Regions from separate parts of the Streptomyces sp. NPDC050549 genome, predicted to be linked through region 3. Evidence: riboswitches for the same ligand, from Rfam matches in the RefSeq annotation. Region 3 holds a riboswitch; each other region holds the start of a gene.
What was found. A riboswitch is a leader RNA that binds a small molecule or an ion and turns the genes downstream of it on or off. The one in region 3 is predicted to bind cyclic di-AMP.

Region 1 (5,304 bases), on a different contig from region 3:
AGGAACGCTCCGGCCGCGTCGACCAGGCGGCGGTCGCCGCCGCCGCGATGGGTGCCCTCGATTGGCGCTACGCGACCGCGCTGCACAGCCGTTTCGTGCCGGGCCGGGGCTGGGTCAACGATCCGGCCGACCCCGCGCCGCGCGTCCACGGAACCGAGGCACCGGAGCCCGAAGTCCCGTCACAGGGCGTCGCGTTGCTGTCCCGGCTGCCGGTCCGCGAGTGGCGGGCCCTACGGCTCTCTCCGGGCCCGCTGGCCGTGCCGCTGAAGGTTGCCGGGCGGACCGCTCCAGTGCTGGCCCGCGATCAGCCCAGGGCCGCCCTGGCCGCCGTACTGGAAGGACCGCGCGGCCCGTTCACCGCGGTGGCCGTCCATCTCTCGTTCGTACCGGGCTGGAACATCGGCCAGCTGCTCACCGTCCGCCGCTGGATCGCCGATCTGCCCCAACCCCAGCTGTTGCTGGGCGACTTCAACCTGATCGGCGCGCTGCCCCGGGTCGCCCTCAACGCGACCGCGCGGCACAGCTGGCGGGGTCCGCGCCGCTGGGCGACCTACCCCTCGCACCGCCCGCGCGTCCAGCTCGACCACATCCTGGCGACGGGGCTCGACGCGGACGCGGTGGGGACGGCGCGCACTCCGCGGACGGCGATCTCGGACCACCGGCCGCTGGTGGTGGAGCTGTCGTTCTGAGCCGGTTCAGTTCCACAGGGGATAGGTCACGACGTGCGCGAACCTGTCCGGCCTCCCGGCGGTGTACGTGAGGCTGATCCGGCCGTACTGCCGTACCCCCGGATGCCGCTTCCACGTCTGCGCGTTGTCGAGCCGTACGACCACCGGATACGAGTGGAACTTGCCGGCCGCGCAATAGGGTTTGCAGTCGTTCACCCAGTTGACGCCCGTCGCCGTCGCGGAGTTGGCGTCCCAGTTGGTCCAACGCAGCGACGCCAGTCGGCTGTTGCCGTCGCCGCAGGCAAGCATGAAATTGGCGGGGCGCACCTCGGCACGCCAGAGGCAGTCGACCAGCACGGGGACCGCGGGCTGCCGCTGGGCGACCGGTTGCGCGCGCACCGTCGCCGGGGCCGCGGACGAGGTGCCCACGGCAGGTGCGAGCAGGGCAGCGGCACAGACCGTGACGAGTCCGACCATGGTGTGTTTGTACATGTCCGCTCCCGGCCGCCTGTTCGTACTGTCGCTCCGCACCCGCACCGGCGGTGGGCCCGCCCGGCGGGACACGGTCGTCGTCCGTCGTCTCGTTCGACGCTACGACCGTGTCCTGGGTTCCACCACTCGTACAGACCAACGACGCGGCCCGCCGGGAGTAGCGGGGCGTACGCGAGCGGGGCCGGGAATCCCCGGACCCGGGCGGTTCAGGCGGGCCGTACGGCGCCCCGAATGGCAGCCGAACCGGCGTAGAAGATCGACTCCTCGCGTATCGGCGTGCCCGGGCTCGGCGCGTGGATCATCAGGCCGTTGCCGGTGTAGAGGCCGACGTGGTCGATGCTGTCGTAGAAGAAGATCAGATCGCCGGCGCGGATGTCGGTGAGGGGGACGAGGGCGCCGGCGCCCGACTGTTCCTGGGCGGTGCGCGGGAGCATTACGCCCGCCGCCTTCCAGGCGGCCTGGGTGAGGCTGGAGCAGTCGTACGCGTCCGGTCCCGCCGCGCCCCACAGGCAGGGCCTGCCGATCTGTGCGCGGGCGAAGGCGAGCGCGGTGGCGGTTTTGCTTTGGGCGCCGGCGTCCGGTGCGGTGGGGGTGACGGCGGCGGGCGTCGAGCTCATGGCCGGGGCCGGGGGGAGTGTGACTTCCGGGGCCATGGCTGGAGGGGCGGGGGGTGCGAGTGTGGGGGCGACGGACGGGGCCGCAGCGAAGGAGACCTCGGGGGCGGGGGCGGTCGGCTGCCATTCCTGCTGCGGCGGGCGCCAGGAAGGTTCCGGTGCGGGCTGCCAGGCGGGCTGGGCCGAGGGCTGCTGGGGGATCAGAGGTATCTGCCCGGTGGACCAAGCGGGTTGCTCGGTAACTGCGGGCATCTGGCCTGTGGACCACGTCTCTTGCTCGGTCACCGCGGGCATCTGCCCTGTGGACCAGACCTGTTGCTCGGTCACTACGGGGAATTGGCCGGTGGACCACGGCGGTTGCTGGGTCACTGCGGGCATCTGCCCTGTGGACCACGTCTCTTGCTCGGTCACCATGGGCATCTGTCCGGTGGACCAGGTGGTCTCCGGGGCGGACCAGGTCGTCTCCGGGAGCGGCCAGGTGGCGCCCGTCGGCGCGGTCTCGGTGCGCGGTGCGCCGATGGCCGGGAGCAGGTCCAGGCTCGCGGTGAGCGGGTCGAAGGCCGGTACCGGGGCGGTCGCGAACTGCTGTGGTGCCACGACGCGCGCGGGCGGCACCTCGACGGCCGGGGCGGGCGGTACCGGCGGCAGGTCGAGGACGGTCGCCGGAGGCGTCTGCGACATCTGGGCCTGAGCCATCTGCGCGATCTGGGCGATCTGGGACATCTGCGCCTGAGGTGCCTGCGTCTGCGACATCTGCGGCATCACAGGAGACTGCTGCATCTGCTGCATCTGCTGCATCTGCTGCATCTGCTGCATCTGCTGTGCGGCGGGAGGCAGCGCGGCGATGGGTGCCGCGGTCAACTCCGATGCGGAGGCCATGAGTTGCAGGGCAGTGGGCTCTGGTGCGGCGGTGGTCCCCGCGGTCAGTTCGGCCATGGCGCGGCCGGGCTGCGCTTCGACTGCGCCGCCGGTGCTCTGGGGCTCGGGACGTCGTTCGGAGCGCTCGGGGCGGGACTCGGCCGGGCGGGCCGGGGTCCTGCCGGGCGGCAGGATCGCCGGCACGGTCGGGCCCAGTTGAGTGCGCGCGCGGTCGAACAGCTGCCGGGTGACGGCTTCGACAGCGGGATCGGAAGGCCGCGACGCGCCGGGGCGGGGGTTGACACGCTTGCGCGGCCCCCCGGACATCGCACGTGTGGCGTTGTAGTTTCCAGTGGCCGTCTCGGCCCTGTCGTAAAGGGAGTTGATCCGCCGCTGGACTTCGTCGCGGCTGGGTCGGTCGTCCACGGTGGGGCCACTGCCTCCGGTGCGCGTGCGTCGTTCTGCCGGCATGGCAGACGTGCTCCTTCCGCTTTGCGCCTACCGGGTTAGCTGTCGGGTTCGGGCGTCGATCACGGAAGGTTTGCCCTACGGTCCTTGCCCTGAAGGGCAGTTGGACCGATTCACCCCAAGTTCGGTTGGGTCCCCGGCTCCGGCTGCCGCGAGCGGCACGCCGGACTCGGCGCAAGCCGTGCGGCCCGGCGCCGATCGCCGGAGTAGGTCGTACGGCCTGAACGTCAACTTAGCCAACGTGTGTGCCTCGTGTGAAGGTTGAAGCGCGATATGTCCGATACGTATTTGTGACCTTTACCTCGCCCTGGTGTGTCGAGGGGTCAGGAGCCCGCCGGGGCGGGTGATCCATAAGAGGTCGCTATGAATTTCCGGGACGGTTGAACACACCGGGACCGGGCTCCGTATTGGGACGGGGGATTTCCATGCCGGGACGAGCCGGGCCGACCGATACGTGTAGGAGCAACTTCCTTGGCACGCAACACGCGCAGACGCCCCACAGGCGCACGACGCGCGACGATGGCAGCAGTCGCCCTGATGCTGGGCGGCGGAGGACTGGTGGCGGCGAACGTCTACGCGTCGGCGTCCGAAGGCGGTTGGGGCGGTGACTCCGCCCAGCAAGGGTCTCCGGACGCGGCATCGCGAGGCGCGACGATCGACTGCCCGGACATCGGCACCCAGTTGACGACGGTGCCCGACGAGGCGAAGGCCGACGTCGACAAGGAACTCGCGAATCTGGACCAGCAGATAACCGAGGCCTACCAGAAACTCCGGGACTCGACGGAGTCCATACGCCAGGACGCATCCTTCGCCGACAACGAGATCATGAATCCGCTGAAGGAGAAGCGCGCGGCGACCATCGGACGGATCGACGACGCCATCGCACGCGTCGGGGACCGCCCGGAAGGACTCGACGCGCTCGCCGGCTGCACCCTGATCGCGCCCACGAACGAGACCGGCGACCAGGGCGGCAACGGCGACGACCAGAGCGCCAGTGCCAGTGCCAGTGCCAGCGCTTCCGGCCAGGGCGGTCAGGGCCAGCAGCAGACCACCAACGGGCCGGTCGCCTCGGACTACGCGGACATCACCTCCGTACAGCCGAACGTGAACGCTCCGCAGGAGCAGGCGGGTGCCTCGGGCGGCACGTTCGTCACCGCCTGCGGGGTGAACGCGAACGGCCTGTTCAACTCCGACAACGTGATCGTCGCGCCCGGTGTCACCAATGGCGCCCACCACTTCCACGACTACATCGGCAACCAGTCCAACAACGCCTTCGCGAGCGACCAGGATCTGGCGAACGCCGACACGAGCTGCGAGAACCCGGGCGACAAGTCCACCTACTACTGGCCTGTGCTGCGCCTCCAGAACGGCAAGCAGGAGCGCGACGCGGACAAGCCCGGCGGCGGCACCGAGGGCAACTCGGGTGAGATCGTCACGGCCAAGCAGGTCACGCTGACCTTCGAGGGCAACCCGCAGAGCAAGGTCGTCGCGATGCCGCGCCTGCTGCGTATCATCACCGGCGACGCGAAGGCCTTCGTCAACGGCCCGGCCAACGCCAACGCCTCCTGGAGCTGCACCGGGTTCGAGGACCGGCAGCTCAAGGACAAGTACCCGCTGTGCCCGGCGGGCAGCGACGTCGTGCGCACCTTCAAGTTCCAGAGCTGCTGGGACGGCCGCAACATCGACAGCGCCAACCATCGCACCCACGTGGCCTTCGAGGCCGCCGACGGCGCCTGCCCGGACGGTTTCAAGGCCATCCCGCAGCTGGTGCAGCGGATCGTCTACGCCGTCGACGCGCCGAGCCTCCAGGACGGCGGCAGGACGTCCCCGCTGTTCGCGGTGGACTCCTTCCCCGAGCAGCAGCACAAGCCCGTCACCGACCACGGCGACTTCATCAACGTCTTCTCCGAGGGCCTGATGAACGACATGGTCACCTGCATCAACAGCGGTGAGAAGTGCGGCGCCGGCACGGACAACGACCCCGGATCGGGCGGCGGTTCGGGCTCCGGCGGCGGTACCGGCGGGGACAACGGCTCGGGTACGGCCGGTGGCTCGGGTTCGGGCGGCGGCTCCGGTTCGAACGGCGGTTCGGGTCAGCCGCAGGAGTCTCCTACGGCCACTGAATCCGCTACGGCGACGCCCACCGAGACCGCGTCCGACGCGCCCGCCGGAAACGGTGGCAACAACGGGAGCGGCGGAAACAG
Region 2 (5,304 bases), on a different contig from region 3:
CCCGCGGCCCGCTCGGTGGCCCGCTACGAGGCCTGCGCGACTTCCCTGGCGTTCCTGCGCCACCGCGCCGCGCGGGGCCGCGCCGGCGCCGACTTCGCCGTACGGGAAAGGGAGTTGCTGCACGAGCTGTGGCAGCGGCGGGAGGTGGCGCGGCCCGCACTGGAGTACGCGGCGCGGCGGATCGCGCCGCCGGTGCCGGTGGTGGTGCCGCCGTGGCCGGTGTACGGGGTGTACGGGAACACGGCGCCGTATCCCGCGTACAACCCGTACCGGTTCTGACGACCCTCAGGCCGATGCCCGCGTCAGCTGCTCGATCTCGGCGTCCGTGAGGGCCAGTTCGGCCACGGAGAGCAGGTCGGGCAGCTGCTCCACGCTCCTGGCGGGGGCGATCGGTGCGGCGACCGTGGGCTGGGCGGCGAGCCAGGCCAGCGCGACCGTCGCGACGGAGGCGTCGTGGGCCTGTGCGACCTCGTCCAGGGCTGTCAGGACCTTCTGGCCGCGCTCGGGATTCGGGGTACTGCGCGGCGCGCCCGGACCGCGGGCTGTCCACGGCCGTACCGGGCCGGTACCTGCCGGTGAGGAAGCCGGCCGCGAGGGCGAAGTAGGGGAGGGCCGCCGGGCCGTTGCGCTCGGCCATGTCGCGCAGTTCGCCCTCATAGGTGTCGCGGGACACGAGGTTGCAGTGCGGCTGGATCGCGACATGGCGGGCCAGGCCCTCGCGGTCGGAGAAGTCGAGGGAGGCCTGGAGGCGCTCGGGCGTGATGTCGGAGGCGGCGATGTACCGCACCTTGCCGGCCTTCACCAGCTCGTCCAGCGCGCCGACGATCTCCTCGACCGGCACCTCGACCTTGTCGAAGTGGGTGTAAGTAGAGGTCGATGTGGTCGGTGTCCAGGCGGCGCAGGGAGGCGTCTGCGGCGGCCTTGATGTTCGCGGCGGGCAGTCCCGGGAAGTCGGGATGCCGGCTGACCTTGGTGGCGATGACGACGTCGGAGCGGTTGCCGCGGGCCTTGGTCCTCCCCCAGTCTCGACTTCGCTCGACCGGGGGACCCCCATCCGATGACGGTCTCGGACTCGCCGCCCTGGTTGCCCGGGGCGAACGCCGAGTAGGAGTCGGCGGTGTCGACGAAGTCGCCGCCCGCGGCGGCGTACGAGTCGAGCACGGCGAAGGAGGTCGCCTCGTCGGCGGTCCAGCCGAACACGTTGCCGCCGAGGTTCAGCGGAAAGATCTCCAGGTCGGACCGGCCCGGCTTGCGAAGGGAAGTCAGGCCCTACGCCAACAGCCGGACCGGAACCGGATATTCCAGCGGATGCCCCGGGGGTATCCGGGGTCTTACGGGTTGAGGCCCTTGCTGCGCAGCCAGGGCGCCGGGTCGCTGGCGGTGGCCGCGCCGTTGAGGTGGACCTCAAGGTGGAGGTGGGGTCCGGTCACGTTGCCGGTGGCGCCCACGCGGCCGATGACCTCGCCGGTGGAGACCTTCTGACCGACGCTGACGTTGATCGAGGACTGGTGGCAGAACCAGAGCTCGGTGCCGTCGTCGAGGGTGAGGATCGTGCGGTAGCCGTAGGCCCCGGCCCAGCCCGCCTCGGTGACCGTGCCGCTGTGGATGGCCTTGATCAGCGTGCCGGTGGGGGCGGCGAAGTCGAGTCCGGTGTGGTAGCCGGAGGACCACATGGAGCCGGCCTGGCCGAAGGTGCCGGTGATCGTGTACGAGCCGACCGGCAGCGTGTACTGCTTGGCGAGCGCGGCGAGCTTCGCGGTCTCGGCCTTCTTCTTGGCGGCGGCCTCCGCGGCCTTCTTCGCGTCGGCGGCCTTCTGCGCGGCGGCCTGCTCGGCCTTCGCGGCGGCGGCGTCGACCTGCTTGGCGACGGCGGCCTCGGCGGCGGCCTGGGACTTGCCGTCGACCTGGAGCTGCTGGAGCTCGGCCTGTTCCATGATCCGGTTGCGCAGCAGTTCGCCCGCGTCCGAGGTGCCCTTGGCGGTCTCGGTGGTGGTCACGCCGATGCTGCTGAGCGCGGTCGCGGAGCCCTTGGGAGTGCTGGAGGAGTCGTCCAGCAGATGGCCCACGGAGGGCAGGTCGGGCATGGAGATCGAGACGGGCGGCTTGCCGGTGTTGGCGCTGGCCATCCCGCCGGCGCTCACGGCGGCTATGACACCGACGCCCAGGACGGTGGAGCTGCGGGCGAATCCCCCGCCACCACGCTGCTTGGCGACACGGTGCTTGCCGCGGTTGGGAAGGACGGACTCCGCGCTGGGGTTCCACTCCTCCCAGGGGCCCTCGTCGGGGCGGAAACCGCCGTAGACGAACGGGGCTTCTGGGGCAGCCTGGTTGGACGCCACGTGGGCGTGCTCCTTTCCTTCCTTCTCGCCTACCGGGTTAGCTGACGGGTTCGGAGCAGGAAGGTCTCCTACGCGCGTCAACCTGCCGTGTTCCCACGGCTGTTGACGAGCGATTCACCCCAAGGTGGTGGTTCCCCGGTTCCCTTGCGGAATTCGGCGCGTGCGCACGGAGCTGTCTCTTGTGACGGCTGGGACGACCGTGCTGCGTTATCGAACGTTAATAGACACGGGCGCCCGTTTCCAAGCCCGTTCGCTTGATCATTAACCTTTCCTTGCTGGACGAAGAGCCCATGACCGGCGAAAAACGGGTGAGTTGACCGGTCATGGACGGCGTACGGCGATCATCGCCATGTCGTCCGTCATCCCGCCCCCGGCATAGCGGCGCACCTCCTTGGCGAGGATGCCGAGCAGCGCCTCGGGGCTGCGGAAGGTCCGCCCGGCCAGCCGCTCCCGGGGGTCGTAGAACACGCCGTGGCAGTCGCGGGCCTCGGACAGGCCGTCGGTGTACAGGAGCAGCGTGGCGCCGCCGGGGAACGCGAACTCCTCGGCCCGGTCGGGCCAGAACCCCAACTCGCCCATCCCCAGGGGCAGTGCGGGCTCCTTGACGAGCAGGGTGTCCACGGCGCCGTCCGGGTACAGGAGCAGTGGCGGCGGGTGGCCCCGGTCGACGATCCGTAGGACGCCGTCGCCGTGCGGGAGTTCGGCGAGGACGGCCGTGGTGAACCCCTCGAAGGCGTCGAGCCCGTCCCGCCGGGTGCCCTCCCGCGCCAGCGCCCGCTCCAGCCGCTGCGCGACCGCCTCCAGGGTGGTCTCCTGCTCGGCGGCCTCCCGGAACGCGCCGATCACCACGGCCACGGCCGCGACCGCGCCCATGCCCTTCCCGCGTACGTCGCCCACGACCAGCCGTACGCCGTACGGGGTGTCCTGCACCGCGTACAGGTCGCCGCCGATGAACGCGCCCTCCTGCGCCGCCTCGTAGCGCGCGGCGATCTCGAACCCGCCGATCCGCTCGGCCGGTTCGGGCAGTACGGCGCGCTGGGCGGCCTCTGCGATCTCGCGCACGGAGGCGAGCTGTTCGCTGCTGCGGCGGACGAGGGTGTTGATGAGGACGGCCAGGACGGCGACCGTGGCCACGGTGGCCACCTCGGTGACCGCGTCGATGCGCAGGACGATGCCGAGTCTGACGTGGACGACGAGAACGAGGGCGAGCGAGGCCAGACCGGTGAGGACGGTGTCGCGCCGGGAGTAGAGCGGGGCGGCGACGAGCGGGGCGGCGGTGAAGAACGGGGCCGCCGTGAAGTCCTGCGGGGTGAGGTAGTCGTAGCAGGCCCCGACGATCAGCAGCAGCGCGGGCAGCCGGCGGACGAGGGCCAGGACGCGGGCGGTCCGCCGTCCCTCGTCGGGGCCGAGGCCGGGGTCGGGCACGGGATCGCCGGGCAGACGCCCGCCGGCTCGCACATACGGACCCTCCTCCTCCACGTGTCCAGTCTTTCCTGGCCGGGGGCGGGCGGCGAGCGGGGTGGGCCGACCGGGGCGGGAAAAAGCCAAGGGCCGGAGAAACACCAAGGGCCGGAATCCATGTTCTGGATTCCGGCCCTTGGCCTTGAGTAGCGGGGACAGGATTTGAACCTGCGACCTCTGGGTTATGAGCCCAGCGAGCTACCGAGCTGCTCCACCCCGCGCCGTTGTGTTCCCAACTATACGCCATCCGCGGGGTCCGATGTCACACACGTTTCAGTCGGCGGGGTTATCGGCGTGCGTGAGGGTCTCCCAGGAGACGAAGAGGTCGTCGCTGCCGGCCGGCCGGGTGGTCTCGGCGAGCTTGTGCGCGGCGGGCACCTTCATGCCGAGCCGGTTCTCCAGGTGGTTGAGCGGAACCTCCAGGTCAGGGCCCATGTTCCGGTCGACCCTGCCGCCGCACAGCCAGGCCGGCGCGGCCTCGCCCAGCTGGTAGCGGGCGTGGAAGTCGAGGGCGGCGGAGAGCCGGTCCTTGACGTCCCTGTAGAGGTCGACGCCCTGGTGCCAGGCGGTCTCGGCGATGTGCCCCGTGGCGGCGAGGGAGTACCCGACGTGCTTGAAGTTGCGGCAGGTCTCCTGGGCGATGCCGTCCTTGAAGGTGGTCTGCTTGAACCAGTACGTCGTGAGCTTCTGCGGGGTGGTGACGGTGGAGCGGGCCGGGGTGAGCGGCACCTTGCCGTCCTTCTCCAGGTAGAAGTAGGCGGGCACGCGGTCGCGGAAGCGGGCGACGGCCGCGTCGAAGGCCTTGTGGTCGTCGAGGAAGACGGCGATACCGATCGCGGCGTCGGTCATCGCGAGGTCCCAGTTGCCGTTGTAGTCCGGCAGGTCCTTCGTCACCTCGGGCTGGTAGGCGGTGCGCAGCATGGTCGCGAACCGCTGGACCCGGTCCGCCGGCCATCCGGCTCCCGGCGCGTACCGCACGATCTCCGCCGCCCGCGCCCAGGTCGACCCGGCCCACGCGGTCTGCAGCCCGGCGTCCTCGGAGGTGTGCTCCCTCATCTTCGCCGACCAGTCGTCCATGATCTCCCGCGCCTTGAGCGCGTGCTGCTGCTTCCCGGTGATGCTGAACAGCAGGGCCTGCGTGTACGCGGCGATCGCGTCCTCGCGCTCCTCGACACACCCGTGCGCGGCCTTGCCGTTCCAGGGGCAGTCGACGTCGGCGTAGGGCTTCGCCGTGTACTTGTAGGACCCGTACTTGCTGTCCCGCATCCCGAAGTACGCCTTCAGCCAGGGCTGCTTCCCGGCCGCCACGTTCTTCCGTACGGCGTCCAGCTGCGCCCTGCTGACCAGCACTCCGGGGTGCGTGAACGCCGCGTCGGCGGGCAGCGCCCTCGCCATGGTCCGCGTACTGGTGTCCGCCGCCCCGCACGAGGCGACGAGCCCCATCACCACGGACGCGCCCATCACGGCCGCCGAGCGCCGCCGCACTGCCCTCATGTGCCCTACC
Region 3 (5,304 bases):
GGTACGGGACCGGGTGCGGGGACGTACGTACGACTGGCTATGGATTGACTGACCCGGTGGAACCCTGGGGTCAGCCCTTGAAGCGCGGGAAGGCGCTGCGGCCCGCGTACTCGGCGGCGTCGTCGAGGATCTCCTCGATGCGCAGCAGCTGGTTGTACTTGGCGACGCGGTCCGAGCGGGCCGGGGCGCCGGTCTTGATCTGACCGCAGTTCACCGCGACGGCGAGGTCGGCGATGGTGACGTCCTCGGTCTCGCCGGAACGGTGGGACATCATGCACTTGAAGCCGTTGCGCTGGGCCATCTCGACGGCGTCCAGGGTCTCGGTCAGCGAGCCGATCTGGTTCACCTTGACGAGCAGGGCGTTGGCGGTGCCCTCCTCGATGCCGCGGGCGAGGCGCTCCGGGTTGGTGACGAAGAGGTCGTCGCCGACGATCTGGACCTTGTCGCCGAGGCGGTCGGTGATGACCTTCCAGCCGGCCCAGTCGTCCTCGTACAGCGGGTCCTCGATGGAGACGAGCGGGTACGCGGAGACGAGCTCCTCGTAGTACTCGGTCATCTCGGCGGCCGAGCGGGACTTGCCCTCGAACTCGTACTTGCCGTCCTTGTAGAACTCGGACGCGGCGACGTCGAGTGCGAGCGCGATCTGCTCGCCGGGGACGTAACCGGCCTGCTTGATGGCCTCGAGGATGAGGTCGAGGGCGGCGCGGTTGGACTCCAGGTTCGGGGCGAAGCCGCCCTCGTCGCCGAGGCCGGTGGACAGGCCCTTGGTCTTCAGCACCTTCTTGAGGGTGTGGTAGACCTCGGCGCCCCAGCGCAGCGCCTCGGAGAAGGACTCCGCACCGATCGGGGCGATCATGAACTCCTGGATGTCCACGTTCGAGTCGGCGTGCGAGCCGCCGTTCAGGATGTTCATCATCGGAACGGGCAGCAGGTGCGCGTTCGGGCCGCCCAGGTAGCGGAAGAGAGGGAGGTCGGACGCCTCGGAGGCGGCGTGCGCGACGGCGAGGGAGACGCCGAGGATGGCGTTGGCGCCGAGCGAGCCCTTGTTGTCGGTGGCGTCCAGGTCGAACATCGCCTGGTCGATCAGGCGCTGCTCGGTGGCGTCGTAGCCGACGAGCTCCGGGCCGATCTGCTCGATGACGGCGAGGACGGCCTTCTCGACACCCTTGCCGCCGTAGCGGTTGGGGTCGCCGTCACGCAGCTCGATGGCTTCGAAGGCACCCGTGGAGGCGCCGGACGGAACGGCGGCACGACCCGTGCTGCCGTCGTCGAGGCCGACCTCGACCTCGACCGTGGGGTTGCCTCGGGAGTCCAGGATTTCCCGGGCTACGACGACGTCGATGGACGGCACGAGCATCTCCTTCTTGGGGTCTGACGCGGCTACGGCAACACCGCAGCGGCTCTGCGAGACGAGCCTAACCGGCTCCGGGCGATTGGCCATCCGGTCGGCCGCCTGATGGACAGAACCGAGAGTAAATTGTTTCCGAACGGAACAAAGAGTCCGGTAAAAGTGCGCGCGACTTGCAGAAGTGGGGACAAGCGCGGCGCACAAAAAAGCCCCGCCCCGGTGCGTACGGGGGAACACGCACCGGAGCGGGGAGCCCGTGGGGGACGGGGGTGACCCTCACGAGGCCTCCATGATGGAGTCCACGGATGTGAGGGCGCTGTGGTTCAGCTGAGGGCTACTTAAGGTGGAGCTGCTGACCCGGGTAGATGAAGTCGGCGTCGTCGATGATGCTCTTGTTCAGCTTGAACAGCTGCTGCCAGCCGCCCTTGACCTTGTGCTTCTCGGCGATGGAGCTGAGAGTGTCGCCCTTGACGACCTTGTACTCGCCGTCACCCTTCTTGACCTTCTTGCCGGTCGGGGTGGAGACGGTCTTCTTGGCGGCCGGGCGCTCGGCGGAGCGGGAGGCGGTCGTGTTGGACGTGGAGCGCTCGGTGGTGCTCTTGGAGGAGCTGTTCGAGCTGCTCGACGAGCTGGAGCTGCCGCCGGAGTAGGTGGCGCCCGACAGGCCGGTGCCGCAGACGGGCCAGGCACCCTTGCCCTGGGAGGCGAGAACCTTCTCCGCCACGGCGATCTGCTGGGACTTGGAGGCCTGGTTCGCGGTGGAGGCGTAGGCGGTGCCGCCGTACGCGGCCCACGTCGAGGCGGAGAACTGCAGGCCGCCGTAGTAGCCGTTGCCCGTGTTGATGGACCAGTTGCCGCCGGACTCGCAGCTGGCGACCGTGTCCCACTCGGAGGCGGTGGCGGCGGAGGCGTTGCCGGCCGCCATGAGCGGGGCGGCGATGGCGACGCCGGTCACGCCGGCGAGCGTGGCGACGCGGGTGGCCTTGGACGGACGGCGGTGCTTGCCCTTGCTGGAAAACAGCATGGAAAATCCCAATCCCCTCACCGACGCCTACGAGGTGAGCTGTCGGGTTCGGGCCGTGTGAGTTGCCCGGCCGCACACCTCTCGGTGCGCGGCTTAACCCCAAGCCGGTTCCGGTCGTCTCTCAACTCCCGGGCCCGGCACTTACCTTGGGTCCCCCGCTCCTGCCTACGGCGCTTGACGCGACGAATGTTCCCGGAGGCCGCTGGCAGGACTCGGCGTGTGCGGCAGCCGGGGCTCGTGGTGACGAGCGGCCTTGACCGTAGACACGGAATCGGCGGAATTTCAAAGACGATCAGGGCTTCTGAGACTCATCCCACACTTTCACCAAAGCGGACATTCGGCGCGAAGTGTGACGTGAACTCCCGCTGTTTTGCTGCTACTTTCCGCCCGTTTCAGCACTGACGTCCAAGGTCTGACCGGCGACAATCGCGGCCGGATCGGCGCCTATCACCTTTTTGTTCTCGGCGTAGAGCGCACGCCATCCGCCGTCGAAGCCAAGGGAGTCGGCGATGGACGCGAGGGAGTCGCCGGCGCGGACGGTGTACGCCTGGGGCACCGCACTCTCCCCGGAACTCTCGTCGGCACTCGCTCCGCGGTGCTTGCCGGTGGTCTGCTGCTCGACACCCTGGTCGCTTCCTTGATCGGCCGAGTCACCGAGCGCGCCGGTGTCGACGAGGCTCCACTTGCCCACCGCCTGCTCCGAGTTGTCCGATTCGTCGAGTTTCGGGGAAGCGGTGGTCGAGCTGTCACCCGCCGACGGAGTGGTGGACTTGTCGGACTTGGTGGGGTTGTCCGTCGCGGAGGGGGTCGGGCTCTGCGAATCGGAGGGAGTGGGTTCCGTGTTGCCGGAGTCGGACAGCCCGAACGATCCGGAGTCACCCGACGAGTCGTCGGAGGAATCGGAGGAGCCCGAGGAGCCCGAGGAGCTGGACGAGCCGGACGAGGTCGTCACGCCGGTCGACGGCGAGTCACTCGCGACGCCGGTGTCGACGTTCGCCGAGCCCGAGGTCGTCGTGAGGCCGGCGACCAACGCGCAGGTGACCCACTCGGAGGTGCCCTTGGCGTCGAGGATCTTCTCGGCGACGGCTATCTGCTGGGAACGGCTGGCGAGGTCGGCGGTCGGGGCGTAGTCCTCGCCGCCGTACTTGCTCCAGTCGTCCTGGGTCAGCTGGAGCCCGCCGTAGTGGCCGTTGCCGCTGTTCTCGCTCCAGGAGCCGCCGGTCTCGCACTCGGCCACCTTGTCCCAGGTGGTGCCGTCGGCGGCGTTCGCGGCGGCGGCGCCGAGGAGGGGGATGGCGATGGCGGAGCCGGTCACGCCGGCCGCGACGAGGATTGCCGGAGCCTGACGGGGGCGACGGTGACGACCGTTCCCGGAGAGCATGCGGAGGCCTTTCGCGTGACGACTGGGGGGAGCACGCGGCGGGTGCTGCGGGGCGCCGCGCTGGTATTCGAACGTAGCCGCAGTCGATCACCCGTCACAAGTTAATGCCACGTAGATCACGTGAAGATCACAGAGTTGAGGAACTGTCATCTTCGGGTTTACGGGGCGGGATCGCCTGTTCGGTCCAGGTTTACGAGGGTGTCTGCGGGGTTGGTGTGCCCGCTCGTGGCGTGAACTCCACGGGCAGGGTGCGCAGTCCGCGCATGATGAGGCCACCGCGCCAGCGCAAGTCGGCGGGATCCGCCGCGAGTTGGAGGTCGGGCAGGCGGGTGAGGAGCGTGGCGAGCGCGGTCTGCCCCTCCAGACGGGCGAGCGGGGCGCCGAGGCAGTAGTGGACGCCGTGGCCGTAGCCGAGGTGTTGATTGTCACGCCGCCCGAGATCCAGCACGTCGGGATCGGCGAACCGTTCCGGATCGCGGTCCGCGGCGGCCAGTACGACGAGTACGGGGTCGCCGGCCGCGATGTCCTGCCCGCCGAGCGTGAGGGGGCGAGTGGCGAAGCGCCAGGTCGCCAGCTCCACCGGGCCGTCGTAGCGCAGGAGTTCCTCGACGCCGGTTTCGAGGAGGCCGCGTTCGCCCGCGGCGAGGGACTTCTCCAGACGGGCGCGCTGCTCGGGATGGGTGAGGAGGGCGTAGGTGCCGTTGCCGATGAGGTTGACGGTCGTCTCGAAGCCGGCGAAGAGCAGGATGAAGGCCATCGCCGCGGCCTCGTTCTCGGTGAGGTGCTCGCCCTGGTCGGAGGCGCGGATGAGGGCGGAGATCAGGTCTTCGGTGGGAGCTGGGTCCGGGGTGCCGGGGGAGGTCCCGCCGGGGTGCGGGGCAGGGGCCTCGGAAAGGGCCGCGCGCTTGCGGTGGATGAGGTCGGCGAGATAGCCGCGCATCTTCTTCACGGACCGCGCGACTCCGCCCCTCGGTCCGCCCCCGTGCCGGATCATCATGCCCGCCCAGTCCCGGAAGTCGTCCTGGTCCTCGCGAGGGACGCCGAGCAGGTCGCAGATGGCGTAGATGGGGAGCGGGAAGGCGAAGTCGTGGATGAGGTCGGCGGAGCCGTCCGCTGCGAACCGGTCGATGAGATCGTCCGTCAACTCCTGCACCCGGGGCGCGAATTCGGCCACCCGGCGGGGTGTGAACGCCTTGCTGACCAGCCGTCGGAGCCGGGTGTGGTCCGGCGGGTCGATGTTGAGCAGATGCGTCATCAACTCCGCCTTGCGCTCGCCCGGGATACCGGTCTTGCCCTTGGCGTGCGCCGGTTCGTCGTGATGCGCGGGGTTCTTGGACAGCCGCGGGTCCGCGAGGGCGAGCTTGGCGTCGGCGTAACGCGTGACCAACCAGGCCTCCACTCCGCTGGGGAGGCGTGTCCTGTGCACGGGGGCGTGCTCACGGAGCCAGGCGTACGCGGGGTAGGGGTTGGTGGCGAACTCCCAGGTGAAGAGTTCGGGGGCGGAGGAGTGGGAGAGGTGGGGGTGCGGCTGGGCTGGCTGGTCTGTCACTC

Region 1: linked by a shared signal. The riboswitch ahead of AB0I51_RS42905 (NlpC/P60 family protein) and the one ahead of AB0I51_RS14025 (transglycosylase family protein) in region 3 are both predicted to bind cyclic di-AMP.
Region 2: linked by a shared signal. The riboswitch ahead of AB0I51_RS16680 (M23 family metallopeptidase) and the one ahead of AB0I51_RS14025 (transglycosylase family protein) in region 3 are both predicted to bind cyclic di-AMP.

The regions. Positions count from the first base shown of each region.
Region 1 covers NZ_JBFAJD010000051.1:49,933-55,236, forward strand. Annotated here, with positions in the region: gene AB0I51_RS42895 (endonuclease/exonuclease/phosphatase family protein) at 1-689, shown strand, start outside; gene AB0I51_RS42900 (hypothetical protein) at 696-1,160, opposite strand; gene AB0I51_RS42905 (NlpC/P60 family protein) at 1,367-3,103, opposite strand; cyclic di-AMP (ydaO/yuaA leader) riboswitch at 3,112-3,285, opposite strand; gene AB0I51_RS42910 (DUF1996 domain-containing protein) at 3,620-5,304, shown strand, end outside.
Region 2 covers NZ_JBFAJD010000010.1:20,425-25,728, forward strand. Annotated here, with positions in the region: gene AB0I51_RS16670 (PrsW family glutamic-type intramembrane protease) at 1-279, shown strand, start outside; partial or broken gene AB0I51_RS16675 (aldo/keto reductase) at 286-1,266, opposite strand; gene AB0I51_RS16680 (M23 family metallopeptidase) at 1,332-2,339, opposite strand; cyclic di-AMP (ydaO/yuaA leader) riboswitch at 2,351-2,508, opposite strand; gene AB0I51_RS16685 (PP2C family protein-serine/threonine phosphatase) at 2,661-3,818, opposite strand; tRNA gene AB0I51_RS16690 (tRNA-Met) at 3,948-4,021, opposite strand; gene AB0I51_RS16695 (alginate lyase family protein) at 4,074-5,294, opposite strand.
Region 3 covers NZ_JBFAJD010000008.1:4,413-9,716, reverse strand. Annotated here, with positions in the region: gene eno (phosphopyruvate hydratase) at 71-1,357, opposite strand; gene AB0I51_RS14025 (transglycosylase family protein) at 1,683-2,372, opposite strand; cyclic di-AMP (ydaO/yuaA leader) riboswitch at 2,382-2,555, opposite strand; gene AB0I51_RS14020 (transglycosylase family protein) at 2,749-3,753, opposite strand; gene AB0I51_RS14015 (cytochrome P450) at 3,944-5,302, opposite strand; gene AB0I51_RS14010 (hypothetical protein) at 5,299-5,304, opposite strand, start outside.